Regions from separate parts of the Vibrio gangliei genome, predicted to be linked through region 3. Evidence: predicted binding sites of a transcription regulator. Region 3 holds the regulator's gene; each other region holds the start of a gene.
The links. Region 3 encodes CRP, which controls carbon source genes, mostly activating them, when cyclic AMP is high. Its sites were predicted from a motif close to TGTGANNNNNNTCACA; they were not measured.

Region 1 (4,294 bases), 420 kb from region 3:
ATCGTTATTTATTCTTGGAAGCCTTGTTATCGGCGCAGCAATCACTCTATATCAGCTACGTCGGACGTTCGATTCAAGATAACAGTGTCAAAGAACCATCAGTTTTAGTGGCGGAATTATTGGAATATTGCCAACAAAATTACGCTTTAGAAGGGGGGCAGGACAAGCCGAGTGATGAATCAGGGCAAGCATTAGTCGCGGCATTGAGCCAAGTGCATCCATTAGTGCCATTCAGTGCCAGCGCATTTGATGGACAAAATGCCGCTTTAGCCAGTTATGCCAAAGAGTGGTTGCCGGCCGCCAAGCAAGCGAATCAAGCGGTTCTCGAATCAAACCCAGCGGAATTTATTCAACCTCTGCCTTCTTATTTACAGCAACTTGAACCAGAAGCGCCGGGGCAATATGGCTTGGAGCTCTCAGAGTTACTGCGTTTTTGGCGTTTGCCGGTAAAATATTTCTTCAATCAACGGCTCAAAACTTATTTAGATATTCATCCTGTTTCGTTGGCGAAAATGGATGATGAGCCTTTTGCTGTGAACAATTTAGACAGTTATTGGTTTGGTGAAAACCTGCTTGCGCAGTGGCAGCAATCTGGGCAAGACAGTGGGCACTTGTCGCTCGAATCGTTTGAGCAATGTGCGCAAGATTATTTGCAGCGTCAGCAAGCACAAGGGCAACTGCCAATGGCCAGTTTTGCTGACATTGCCGCGGAGAGCTTACTCGCGAGTACCAAGCCGATGGCCGAAGCCTTGTTGCCTTATTTATCTGAGCCTAAAGCTGATGTAGAAATTGACCTTGCGCTCGATATTCAATTAGATGGGCAATCTCACGTTATTCACCTTGTGGGCTGGCTTGGAGGGCAATATCAATCAGGCATGGTGCGGTATCGCAGTGGCGGTTTGCATAGCCGATATTTGCTCGGTTATTGGATTGAACACCTGTGCTTAAATGCCTGTAACCTAAAAGTAAGCGCTTTAAATGAGAATGAGCCAACTATAAACAGCTCAGGGATAACCACGCATTTGTTTGGTCGCAGTAAAGGTAAGTTGGAGCAGCTTGAATTTCAGCCGCTTTCTGCTGACGTTGCGAAGCAATATCTACAAACTTTTGTGCAGGCTTATTACCAAGGTATGGATTCCCCTTTGTGGTTTGTGCCTAAGACCGGCTTTGCGGCGATGGAAAAAGGGTTTGATAAGCCGGGTTTTGCTCCTGAGGCGCAGTGGGTTGGTTTTGAGCAAGAAGAAAACAAACAAATCGCCTTGCTCGCTATGCAAAAAGCCTTTATCGGTGATGGATTTTATGTCGACGGCGAAGGGCAAGATGTCTATGTGCAGCGCGTCTGGAAACAATGGACAGAGGAGCTAGCAGACGATTTATTGAGTAAATCTGAAGACTTGCTCAAGCCTTTATTTGATCATTGCCAGGCTATTTCTGAAGCAATAAGAGAAAGGTAAAAGGCAAAAGAAAAGCCGCCAGCAAGTCATTATATGTGTAGGGCGCTTGCTGTGCGGCGGAGAGTTGAGGTAACAGTTTTTTGTTTCAGCCTACTTTGAGGTTTTGTCCTTGTCCTAGGTTTCCTGTTTCAAGGTTTAAGGTTGTGTACAAAACCGAGTAGATCGTTATTAGATTTATGTTTGCATTAAGCCTTTGACTTAGAGTCGGATAATAGGTCGACAAAGTGTAAAAAAATGTGAATCAATTCTCACTCTGTTATTTACAGACGTTGAACTGGCACCAAATGACGCAAAGTGAGAATAAGCTCACGAAATAGTTACGGTATAAATTGGAATAAGATTGATGGCGCAATCACTAAATAGCATGACGTTTCCACTGCATGGAGCACGTTTAATCGAAGCCTCGGCGGGTACGGGAAAGACCTTCACCATTGCCGCGTTATATTTACGTTTACTACTCGGGCATGGTAAGGAGGGGGCGGCTCATCCAGTCCCACTGACGGTTGATCAAATCTTGGTGGTGACATTTACCGAAGCGGCAACGGCTGAATTACGTGGTCGTATTCGTCAACGAATTCACGAAGCCCGCATTGCTTTTGCTCGTGGTGAAACGGATGATCCTGTTTTACAGCCCTTACTGGCCGACACGCCCGATAAACAGTTTGCGATTGAAACGCTTTTGCAAGCGGAGCGCCAAATGGATGAAGCCGCCATCTTCACCATTCATGGTTTTTGTCAACGCATGCTTACGCAAAATGCGTTTGAATCCGGCAGTCGTTTTCAAAATGAATTTATTACCGATGAGAGCCAACTTAAACTGCAAGTGGTAAGTGATTATTGGCGTCGTCATTTTTATCCTCTGCCAACGGTGCTGGCTAAGCAAATTCAATCCATTTGGAGCACACCAGAACAACTTGCTCATGAAATTGGCACTTACCTTTCAGGACCCGCTTTACATTTTCCCAGCATTAATTTGAATGTGGATTTGGTTGATGAATTCCATCAACATCTTGAGCGGATTGAAAAGGTTAAAAAGCTCTGGAATCAAGACAAAAATCAGCTATTCAGTTTGATTGATGGTTCTGGCATTAAGCGTAATCCGTATAATAAAACACGTTTACCAGCTTGGTTAGATGAAGTGCACCAATGGGCAGAGCAAAGCGCGCGAGATGGCAACCTATGCGACAAGCTGATTCGATTTGCACAAAGCACTTTAAATACAGCAACGGACACCAAAAAAGGTGAAGTGGCTCAGCATCCTGCTTTTGTGGCGATAGATGAATTACTGGATAACCAGCCTGAGTTTGATTTGTTGTTTAAATATCGTGCCATTGTGGGGTGTCGTGAGTTATTAGCTCAAGCCAAACAGCGTCAGGCGCAATTATCGTTTGATGATTTGTTGAGCCAGCTGGATCAAGCCATTATTGACGATCAAGATGGCTTACTTACCGAGCGAATTCGCAATTTGTATCCAGTGGCCATGATCGATGAATTCCAGGATACCGATCCGCAGCAATATCATATTTTCCGTGAAATTTACTTAAACCAACCACAAACAGGCTGGTTTATGATTGGCGATCCGAAGCAGGCGATTTATGGCTTCCGTGGTGCCGATATCTTTACCTATATTCAAGCGAGAAATGAAGTCACAGAGCATTACACCTTAGGCACTAACTGGCGTTCAAGCCAAGCGGTGATTGAAGGGGTTAATGGCATATTCAAGTTTGATAAACGCCCATTTTTGTATGATTCCGATATTCCGTTCCTGCCGGTTGCCGCCAGTCCTAACGCAGAGAACATGCACTGGGTGGTGAACGGCGAAACACAACCGGCTATCGGGTTATGGTATTACCAAGATAACCCAGCTGAGCCTGTTTCAGTCACTGATTATAACCAAACCATGGCCAGACAAACGGCCTGTCAGATTCATCATATTTTGACCTCAGCCCAGCAAGGGCAAGCGCAATTTATCGATAAAAAAGGTGCGGCTCATGAAATCCAAGCCAGTGATATTGCGGTATTAGTACGTACTGGCCGAGAAGGGAAATGGATCAAAGATGCCCTGTCTCAGTATGGTATTGCCAGTGTGTATTTGTCTAATCGCGACAGTGTGTTTGATAGCGAGATTGCGGCCGATGTGCTGCGTTTACTCATGGCGTGTGTGAATCCAACCGATGAATATGCCTTGCGTGCGATCCTTGCCAGTGACTTATTGGCGCTAGACGCACAGCAATTAGATCAATTCAATCACGATGAAATCGCATGGGAAAATGCGGTGAATGAATTTGAAAGCTATCAGCAATTGTGGCAACAGCGTGGTGTATTGCCGATGATCCGTGAAGTGATTGGTAAGCGCCATATTGCTGAGCGTTGGTTGTTGGAAAGTCATGGTGAACGAAAGTTGACCGACTTGCTGCACCTGTCTGAATTACTCCAACAAGCGAGCTTAACCTTAGAGGGTGATAATGCCTTGATTCGTTGGCTTGCCGATAATCTTGAACAGCACGATGGAGAGTTGGCGGAACAAACGCAACGCTTAGAGTCGGAAAGAAACCTTGTTCAAATCATCACCATTCATAAATCCAAAGGTTTGGAATATGACTTGGTCTTCTTGCCGTTTGCCAATAATTTTAAAGCGGCCAAGGTGGCTAAGTACAATTTAAAGAGCAAAGATGATGAGTCAGAGCTGCAACAGACGATTTTGGATTTATCTAAACCAGATGATGGTATGGCTTTGGCTGAAAAAGAACGTTTAGCCGAAGACTTACGTTTGCTCTATGTGGCGCTTACTCGTGCCGTATACGGCTGCATTATCGGTCTTGCGCCATTGAAAAAAGGCA
Region 2 (4,294 bases), 1.1 Mb from region 3:
ACGGCGGTTATCTTGGAATTCAAGCGTACATAATGAATGAGTAATGCCTTCTAGCGCATCAGAAATACAATGCGTGAAGTCGTACATTGGATAAATGCACCACTTATCACCCGTTTGATGATGCTCAATAAAACGCACGCGGTAAAGGACTGGATCACGCATAACAATGAACGACGATGCCATATCAATCTTGGCACGAAGACAGGCTTTACCCTCTTCGAACTCACCATTACGCATTTTCTCAAATAATGCTAAGTTTTCTTCAACACTACGATCGCGATAAGGGCTATTTTTACCCGGCTCTTTCAGTGTGCCACGGTATTCACGAATTTCATCTGGGGACAATTCGTCAACATAAGCTAAGCCCTTTTCAATGAGCTCAACCGCATAACCATATAATGCATCAAAGTAATTAGATGAATAGCAAATATCGCCATCCCATTGGAAACCTAACCAATTCACATCAGCTTTAATCGATTCAACGTACTCGATGTCTTCTTTCGCAGGGTTAGTATCATCAAAGCGAAGGTTACACTTTCCCTGGTAATCTTGTGCCAAACCGAAGTTTAAGCAGATAGATTTCGCATGGCCAATATGCAGATAACCATTCGGTTCAGGCGGGAAACGAGTATGAATCCCAGTGTGTTTGCCATCCGCTAGATCCTTGTCAATAATTTGGCGGATAAAGTTGGATGGTCGAGCCTCAGCTTCACTCATCGATAGTACCTCAGTAAAAATAAGAGTCTTTTTATAATTAGGGCTAATGATCCACAATTCTAGTCCTTTACACAACTTAGAACTGCTATTTTCTTTATCAAATGTACAAAAAGCCGCTTGTTGGATGATTTAGCATAAAAAAAGGCTCCGCAATGGGAGCCTTTAGTATCAAATTATCGACTTAATTATGGCAATACCACATCCGATAAGTCATCTGATGCTGGGATTTCTTTCATCTCACCAGCAACGATTTCAGCCAATGGGCCAAGGATAACTTGAAGGTTATTTTCACCCAGTTTTACAACACCTTTAGCACCTAACTTTTTCAGTACCGTTTCATCAACAATTGAACGGTCTTTCAGAGTTAAACGTAGGCGAGTAATACAAGCATCAATAGTCGTTACATTCGCATGGCCACCTAACGCTTTTAGGTATTGACGTGCTACCGCACCAGAACCTTTCTGAGATTTATCAGCCGCGACTGTCTCTTCTTCTTCGCGACCCGGTGTTTTCATGTTGAAAGCACGGATTAGGAAGCTAAAGATGAAGAAGTAAGCAACACCGAAACATAGACCAATGATAAGCAAGGTAACAGGCTTAGTTGCAAGACCCCAGTTCAACACGAAGTCAATCAGACCAGCAGAGAAGCCGAAACCATGCAGTGTACCGAACATGTTAGCCACAACAAGAGACAAGCCAGTTAGTACAGCGTGTACTGCGTATAGTCCAGGAGCTAGGAACATAAACATGAACTCTAGCGGCTCTGTGATCCCCGTTAGGAATGAACAGAATGCTACAGAGAATAAAGCACCAGCAACTTGACCACGACGCTCAGCAGGCGCTGCTAAGTACATGGCTAATGCGCCACCAGGTAGACCGAACATCATGATTGGGAAGAAGCCATTCATGAATACGCCTGCAGATTTGTCACCACCGAAGTAACGGTTCAAATCACCAGTTTTGATAGTTTCTTTCACACTATCAACAACCGCTGTGATTTCAGGAGTCACTGCATTATTGAAAGTAAACGTGTGCTCTTGACCAACAACGAGTGTTTTAGCAATCGCTGGGTCAACACAAAGTTGGTGGATATTAGAGAATGCACCCGTTGCTGTCACCATCACTTCTTGACATGAACCCATGCCGAACCAGAAGTAAGAGTTAAGAACATGATGAAGGCCAACAGGAATTAGCGCACGGTTTAATGTACCGTAAATAAATTGTCCAATCGCACCAGAGGTTGAAATACCGTGAGCAAGCGCATCAAGACCATGTTGAACCATTGGCCAAACAACACCGAACACCGCACCGGCAACTAGCGCAACAAGACCAGCCATGATTGGCACTAAACGACGACCAGAGAAGAAAGCCAACCATTCAGGCAAACGAGTCGCATGGAAAGCGTTATAACAGTGACCCGCAATGATACCTGCGAAGATACCGCCGAAGAATGACATATTCACATCAGCATTAATTTGTTGCGCCGTTGCAGTCAGAACAAAGTACGCTACCGCACCCGCAAGACCTGCCGCACCCGCACCATCTTTCGACAGACCGATTGCAATACCTAAACCAAACAATAACGGTAATTGACTAAAAATCGCATTACCAGCCGACGCCATAAAGGCGATATCTAACAGGTCAGGTTGACCCAAACGTAATAAAAGCGCCGCAACAGGTAATGTCGCGATAGGTAGCATTAACGCTTTACCTAGTCTTTGCGCGTATCCAAGTATATTCACCGTAATTCCCCCCTATAGGATTTGGTAAAAGCACACAACTTATTTTTCTGAAAAAATTTAGTACAACGACAGTCTATGTAATTAATTTTAGTCCGCAAATTAAAAGCCTGTTATTTGTGATCTTTATCAAGAGTTATTTGCATGTTTGCGCAATTCTTGTGAACGATTTATCTTATTTATACTAGATAGTTTTCAAAACTTATTTTATCATGCAAAATAATGAAATGACTATTTTGTTCCTTAATTAAGTTTATGCTCTGTAGAGGTGTACTGTGAGACTCATTCCACTAGAAAACGCAAATGAAGTTGGCTTATGGTCAGCTCGTCACATTATTAATAAAATCAACAAGTTCAAACCAACAGAAGACCGTCCTTTTGTTCTTGGATTGCCGACTGGCGGAACACCTCTGAACACCTATAAGCAGTTAATTAAGCTACATAAAGAAGGTGAAGTTAGCTTCAAGCATGTTGTTACTTTCAACATGGATGAATACGTTGGCTTAGCGGCCGATCACCCTGAATCATATCGTTCATTTATGTACGAGAACTTCTTCAATCACGTTGATATTCAAGAGAAAAACATTAACTTACTCAATGGTAATACTGATGACCATGAAGCTGAGTGCAAACGTTATGAAGATAAAATCAAATCATACGGCCGCATTAACTTATTCATGGGTGGTGTGGGCAATGATGGACATATTGCTTTCAATGAACCAGCTTCCTCATTATCATCACGCACTCGTATTAAAACATTGACGGAAGACACCAGAATTGCAAATTCACGTTTCTTTGGTGGTGATATTAATCAAGTTCCAAAATACTCTTTAACTATCGGTGTAGGCACATTGCTGGATTCCGAAGAAGTGATGATTTTGATCACTGGCCACAACAAAGCGCTGGCACTTCAAGCGGCGGTTGAAGGTTCAGTAAATCATTTATGGACGGTATCAGCTCTCCAACTTCACGCTAAATCTGTCATTGTCTGTGATGAACCGTCAACTCAAGAACTTAAAGTAAAAACCGTTAAATACTTTAAAGAGCTTGAAGCTGAAAACATTAAGAATCTGAAATAAGGTACGACGCATATGTATGCTCTGATTAATGCAAAAATCTATACCGGTCATGACGTACTTACAGGGCACGCGGTTGTTGTTGATAATGACCAAATTCAATCAGTTGTTTTGCAAGAAGAACTGAGCCCCGAGATTGAAAAAATTGATCTTCAAGGGGCTAACTTAAGCCCTGGCTTTATTGACTTACAACTCAACGGCTGTGGTGGTGTCATGCTTAATGACGACATTACCGCAGAGGCTATGCAAATTATGCATAACGCCAACTTAAAGTCGGGTTGTACCAGTTTCTTACCGACCTTAATCACGTCTTCAAACGAAGATATGCAACATGCGATTGCTGCCGCTCGTGACTACCACCAGCGCTATCAAAATCAATCGCTTGGTTTGCACCTAGAAGGTCCTTATCTGAACGTTTTGAAGAAAGGTATTCATCGTCCTGATTTTATTCGTAAATCTGACGATGAAATGATCCAAACCATTTGCGATAACCATGATGTTATTGCTAAAGTGACGCTGGCTCCTGAACAAAACTCACCGTCACACATTCGACACTTGCGCGATGCGGGTATTGTGGTTTCAATTGGACACACTAATGCCACGTACAAAGAAGCTCGCGAAAGCTTTGCAAATGGAATCACATTTGCCACTCACCTTTTTAACGCGATGACACCTATGGTTGGTCGTGAACCAGGTGTTGTTGGTGCAATTTATGACACACCAGAAGTTTATGCTGGCATCATCGCTGATGGTTTCCATGTA
Region 3 (4,294 bases):
AACGTGAATTTATTGAGTTCGCTCTTGAGAAACAAGTTCTTAAATTTGGCGAGTTTACTTTAAAGTCTGGCCGTAAGAGCCCGTATTTCTTTAATGCTGGTTTGTTCAATACTGGTCGTGATTTAGCGCGTTTAGGTCGTTTTTATGCTGCTGCTTTAGCCGATTCGGGTATTGAATTTGATGTGCTATTTGGCCCAGCTTACAAAGGTATTCCAATTGCGACTACCACCGCTGTCGCTCTAGCTGATCATCACGATATTGACACGCCATATTGCTTTAACCGTAAAGAAGCCAAAGATCATGGTGAAGGTGGCAACTTAGTGGGTAATCCATTAGAAGGCCGCATCATGCTGGTGGACGATGTGATCACCGCAGGTACTGCAATTCGTGAATCGATGGAAATCATTAAAGCGAATGGCGCTGATTTAGCGGGTGTATTGGTGGCAATCGATCGTCAGGAAAAAGGCAAAGGTGAGTTATCGGCTATCCAAGAAGTCGAACGTGACTTTGGCTGTTCGGTGATTTCAATCATCAGTCTAGGTGACTTGGTTACTTACCTTGAAGAGAAAGGTGATAATGCTGAGCAATTAGAATCTGTTAAAGCATATCGCGCTCAATACGGCATCTAATCTTAGCCAGAAAAACCGGTTAAACAGTGAACCCTGTGGCTACTTTGGTCTCAGGGTTTATTTTTATTTACATACTGTAATTATTTCGATACATATTAATAAAAGCGTAAATGGCGGCATTTTTGTAGAATATTTGCGCAAAACTGGGATTCTTCACCTCGATTTCATTCTGTAAAGTCGGTAATGTGTCAGATTAATATTCCACCTAATGATAAAAAGACAGACACATGAGTAATTCAAAGGTTTTTGGTAGTACTTTGATCATTGCTGGCACCACGATTGGCGCAGGCATGTTAGCTCTACCTATCGCATCTGCTGGCTTAGGCTTTAGCACTTCTCTCATCATCATGATTGGTATGTGGGCCTTGATGGCGTATACCGCATTATTAATGCTGGAACTGCATCAGCATGCGGATCACGATGCCACGCTACATACACTTGCCAAGCAATTTTTGGGCGAGAAAGGGAAATGGATTGCGACTTTTGCGATGCTGTTTTTGTTTTATGCGCTATGTGCCGCCTACATTGCCGGTGGTGGTGGCCAATTTAATGCCAAATTGCACAATTGGTTTGCACTGGATGTGTCCAATGGTATGGGCACGTTGATTTTTACCGTTATTATCGCGGCGATTGTGACTTTCGGTACCTCTTCAGTAGACCGAGTAAACCGCGTGCTGTTCACCTGTAAACTGGTTGCCATGGCGGTGATACTGTTTTTCTTAACGCCGAATATTGAGCCGGTACATTTAGTGAATATGCCACTAGAAAAAGGTTTGATCATTGCTGCGTTACCAGTGATTTTCACATCATTTGGTTTTCATGGCAGCATTCCTGCCGTTGTGCGCTATTTAGAATTGGACATGAAATCGCTGAAAAAAGTGATGGTGTTTGGCTCGTTGCTGCCGTTGGTCGTCTACATTCTGTGGCAGTTGGCCACGCTCGGGGTGGTGGATCAAGCCACACTTTCACAAGCGGGGGATGTGACGGCGTTAGTGGGGACGCTTTCTCAAGTAATTCATAATCCAATGATTGCTCAAGTTGTGTCTATATTTGCCGATCTTGCATTAATTACGTCTTTCTTAGGTGTGAGTTTAGGTTTATTTGAATTCCTTGGCGATAGCTTGAATAAGAATCAGAGCAAAAGCGGTCGTGTTGTGATTGCATTGGTGACCTTTGTTCCACCACTGTGTTTTGCATTGTTTTATCCACAAGGTTTCATTATGGCGCTGGGCTATGCAGCGATTGCTCTGGCTATCCTAGCGATTTTATTGCCAGTAGTAATGGTAATGAAATCACGTCAGCAGCACCAAGAGACACAAGCCTTTACTGTCGGTGGTGGCTCATTGGGCCTAGGATTAACTTTATCGATGGGTATTGTGATCATTGGGGTACAAGTGCTGATTAGTGCGGGAGTGTTGCCGGCGATAGGGTAGTTTCGATACTCGTGTCTAGGTCGCTGCGCTTCTCGAAGCTAGGAAAAAAACTAGAAGTGCAGTGGTTCTGGGACGCATACTCGGGAGCCGGACAGAATAATTGACATTAGTTTGTATCGGTGCAAAATTTTCTCGGCTCTCGGCTCTCGGCTCTCGGCTCTCGGCTCTCGGCTCTCGGCTCTCGGCTCTCGGCTCTCGGCTCTCGGCTCTCGGCTCTTATCCTTTTCGAGTTACAAGCAGCGTAGCGCCCGAATAACGAAACTCGAATACCAAAAAAGCCACTGAACTCTCATTCAGTGGCTTTGTTAATTTTTGCACTATGTATAAAACGAAAGGCGCTTAACGCGTTCCGTATACCACGATAGTTTTACCGTGTGCAGAAATCAGGTTTTGCTCTTCTAGCATCTTCAAGATGCGACCTACTGTCTCACGAGAACAGCCAACGATTTGGCCGATTTCTTGACGAGTGATCTTGATTTGCATGCCGTCAGGGTGAGTCATGGCATCCGGTTGTTTTGCTAGGTTCAACAAAGTCTGTGCGATACGACCTGTTACGTCTAGGAAGGCTAAGTCGCCAACTTTTTGGCTAGTGATTTGCAGACGTTTTGCCATTTGGCCTGAAAGACGCATTAGGATATCTGGGTTCACTTGGATAAGTTGGCGGAACTTCTTAAATGAAATTTCAGCGACTTCACAAGGCGATTTTGCACGGACCCAAGCAGTACGTTCTTGGTCTTCTTCGAATAGGCCTAATTCACCGATGAAGTCACCTTGGTTCAAGTAAGACAAGATCATTTCTTTGCCTTCTTCATCCTTGATTAATACCGCTACTGAACCCTTAACGATGTAGTATAAGGTTTCTGCTTTTTCGCCAGCATGGATCAAAGTACTTTTTGAAGGGTACTTGTGGATGTGGCAGTGTGATAGAAACCACTCTAGTGTTGGGTCTGTTTGAGGTTTACCTAGAACCATAATTTGTTACTTCCTCTACAAGGCTTGCTCAGTTTGGAGTCACTCATCCTGAGACCGTCTAAACTGGTCAAATAGAATAGGTGTTGATTAGTTTTTGCTGTAAGTTGTTTTTACAGTCGGCCCTAAATACTACCCCTTTCTCGATGGAATTTCTTGATTTTGATCGCCCAAGACAGGGGTTTTTCAGGTTTAAAACGTGCCCGAACTCACATACTCGACAGTAAGTGTGCTCTTGCTAGCAATTTTAGTCGATTTTTCCGGTTTCGATCAGCTGATGTAGCAACGGCTGAATGATCAGCTCCATGGCAAAACTCATCTTACCGCCCGGCACCACAAGCGTGTTATGGCGGGACATAAATGACCCTTCAATCATGGCGAGCAGATAAGGAAAATCGACATTTTTAATGCCTCGCAATCGGATCACCACAAAACTTTCATCGAGACTTGGAATGCCTTTGGCATTGAGTGGGTTAGATGTGTCCACTGTTGGTACGCGTTGAAAGTTAATGTGAGTTCGAGAAAATTGCGGGGTAATGTAATTTAAGTAGTCATCCATTGAGCGGACGATAGAATCCATCACGGCTTCACGCGAATGGCCACGGTCACGGGTATCGCGTACGAACTTTTGAATCCACTCCAGGTTGACGATCGGCACCATGCCTATCAAGAAGTCGACGTGTTTAGACACATTGACCTCGCCATCGACAACACCGCCATGCAATCCTTCATAAAACAGCACATCGGTATTTTCAGGCAGATCTTGCCACGGGGTGAAAGTGCCTGGCATTTGGTTGTATGGTACCGCCTCATCAAAGCTGTGTAGATAACGACGCACTTTGCCGGTGCCATCTTTGCCATATTGCTTGAAGAAGTTTGATAGTGCGGGGAAGTCATTGGCTTCCGGGCCAAAATAGCTGATGTGTTTGCCTTGCTCTTTGGCTTTACGAATGGCGACATCCATTTCCGGACGTGTGTAACGATGGAAGCTATCACCTTCAACCCAAGAGGCTTTGATGCCCATCATATTGAACATTTTACGGAAAGTTTCAGAGGTAGTGGTGGTTCCTGCACCGGATGAACCAGTTACCGCAATAATAGGATGTTTGGCCGACATGATAATCCTTTCTTTCGACTAAATATTGCCAAACAGTGTAGAGGAATGGCGGATAAGAATAAATAGCTGCTACTTTGCTTGGCTTCTCGTTATGACAAAATCAGGTTAGTTAACGGATTTCATTGATGGCGCGAATATCGACGCTT

Region 1: the regulator CRP is predicted to act here: its motif matches at 1,750-1,765, upstream of recB (exodeoxyribonuclease V subunit beta).
Region 2: the regulator CRP is predicted to act here: its motif matches at 2,575-2,590, upstream of nagE (N-acetylglucosamine-specific PTS transporter subunit IIBC).

What each region holds. Positions count from the first base shown of each region.
Region 1 is NZ_AP021869.1:1,934,985-1,939,278, reverse strand. Features, by position in the region: gene recC (exodeoxyribonuclease V subunit gamma) at 1-1,454, shown strand, start outside; gene recB (exodeoxyribonuclease V subunit beta) at 1,798-4,294, shown strand, end outside.
Region 2 is NZ_AP021869.1:881,089-885,382, reverse strand. Features, by position in the region: gene glnS (glutamine--tRNA ligase) at 1-717, opposite strand, end outside; gene nagE (N-acetylglucosamine-specific PTS transporter subunit IIBC) at 903-2,459, opposite strand; gene nagB (glucosamine-6-phosphate deaminase) at 2,732-3,535, shown strand; gene nagA (N-acetylglucosamine-6-phosphate deacetylase) at 3,548-4,294, shown strand, end outside.
Region 3 is NZ_AP021869.1:2,356,695-2,360,988, reverse strand. Features, by position in the region: gene pyrE (orotate phosphoribosyltransferase) at 1-629, shown strand, start outside; gene Vgang_RS10960 (aromatic amino acid transport family protein) at 857-2,062, shown strand; gene crp (cAMP-activated global transcriptional regulator CRP) at 2,402-3,034, opposite strand; gene Vgang_RS10950 (phosphoribulokinase) at 3,279-4,148, opposite strand; gene Vgang_RS10945 (YheU family protein) at 4,258-4,294, opposite strand, start outside.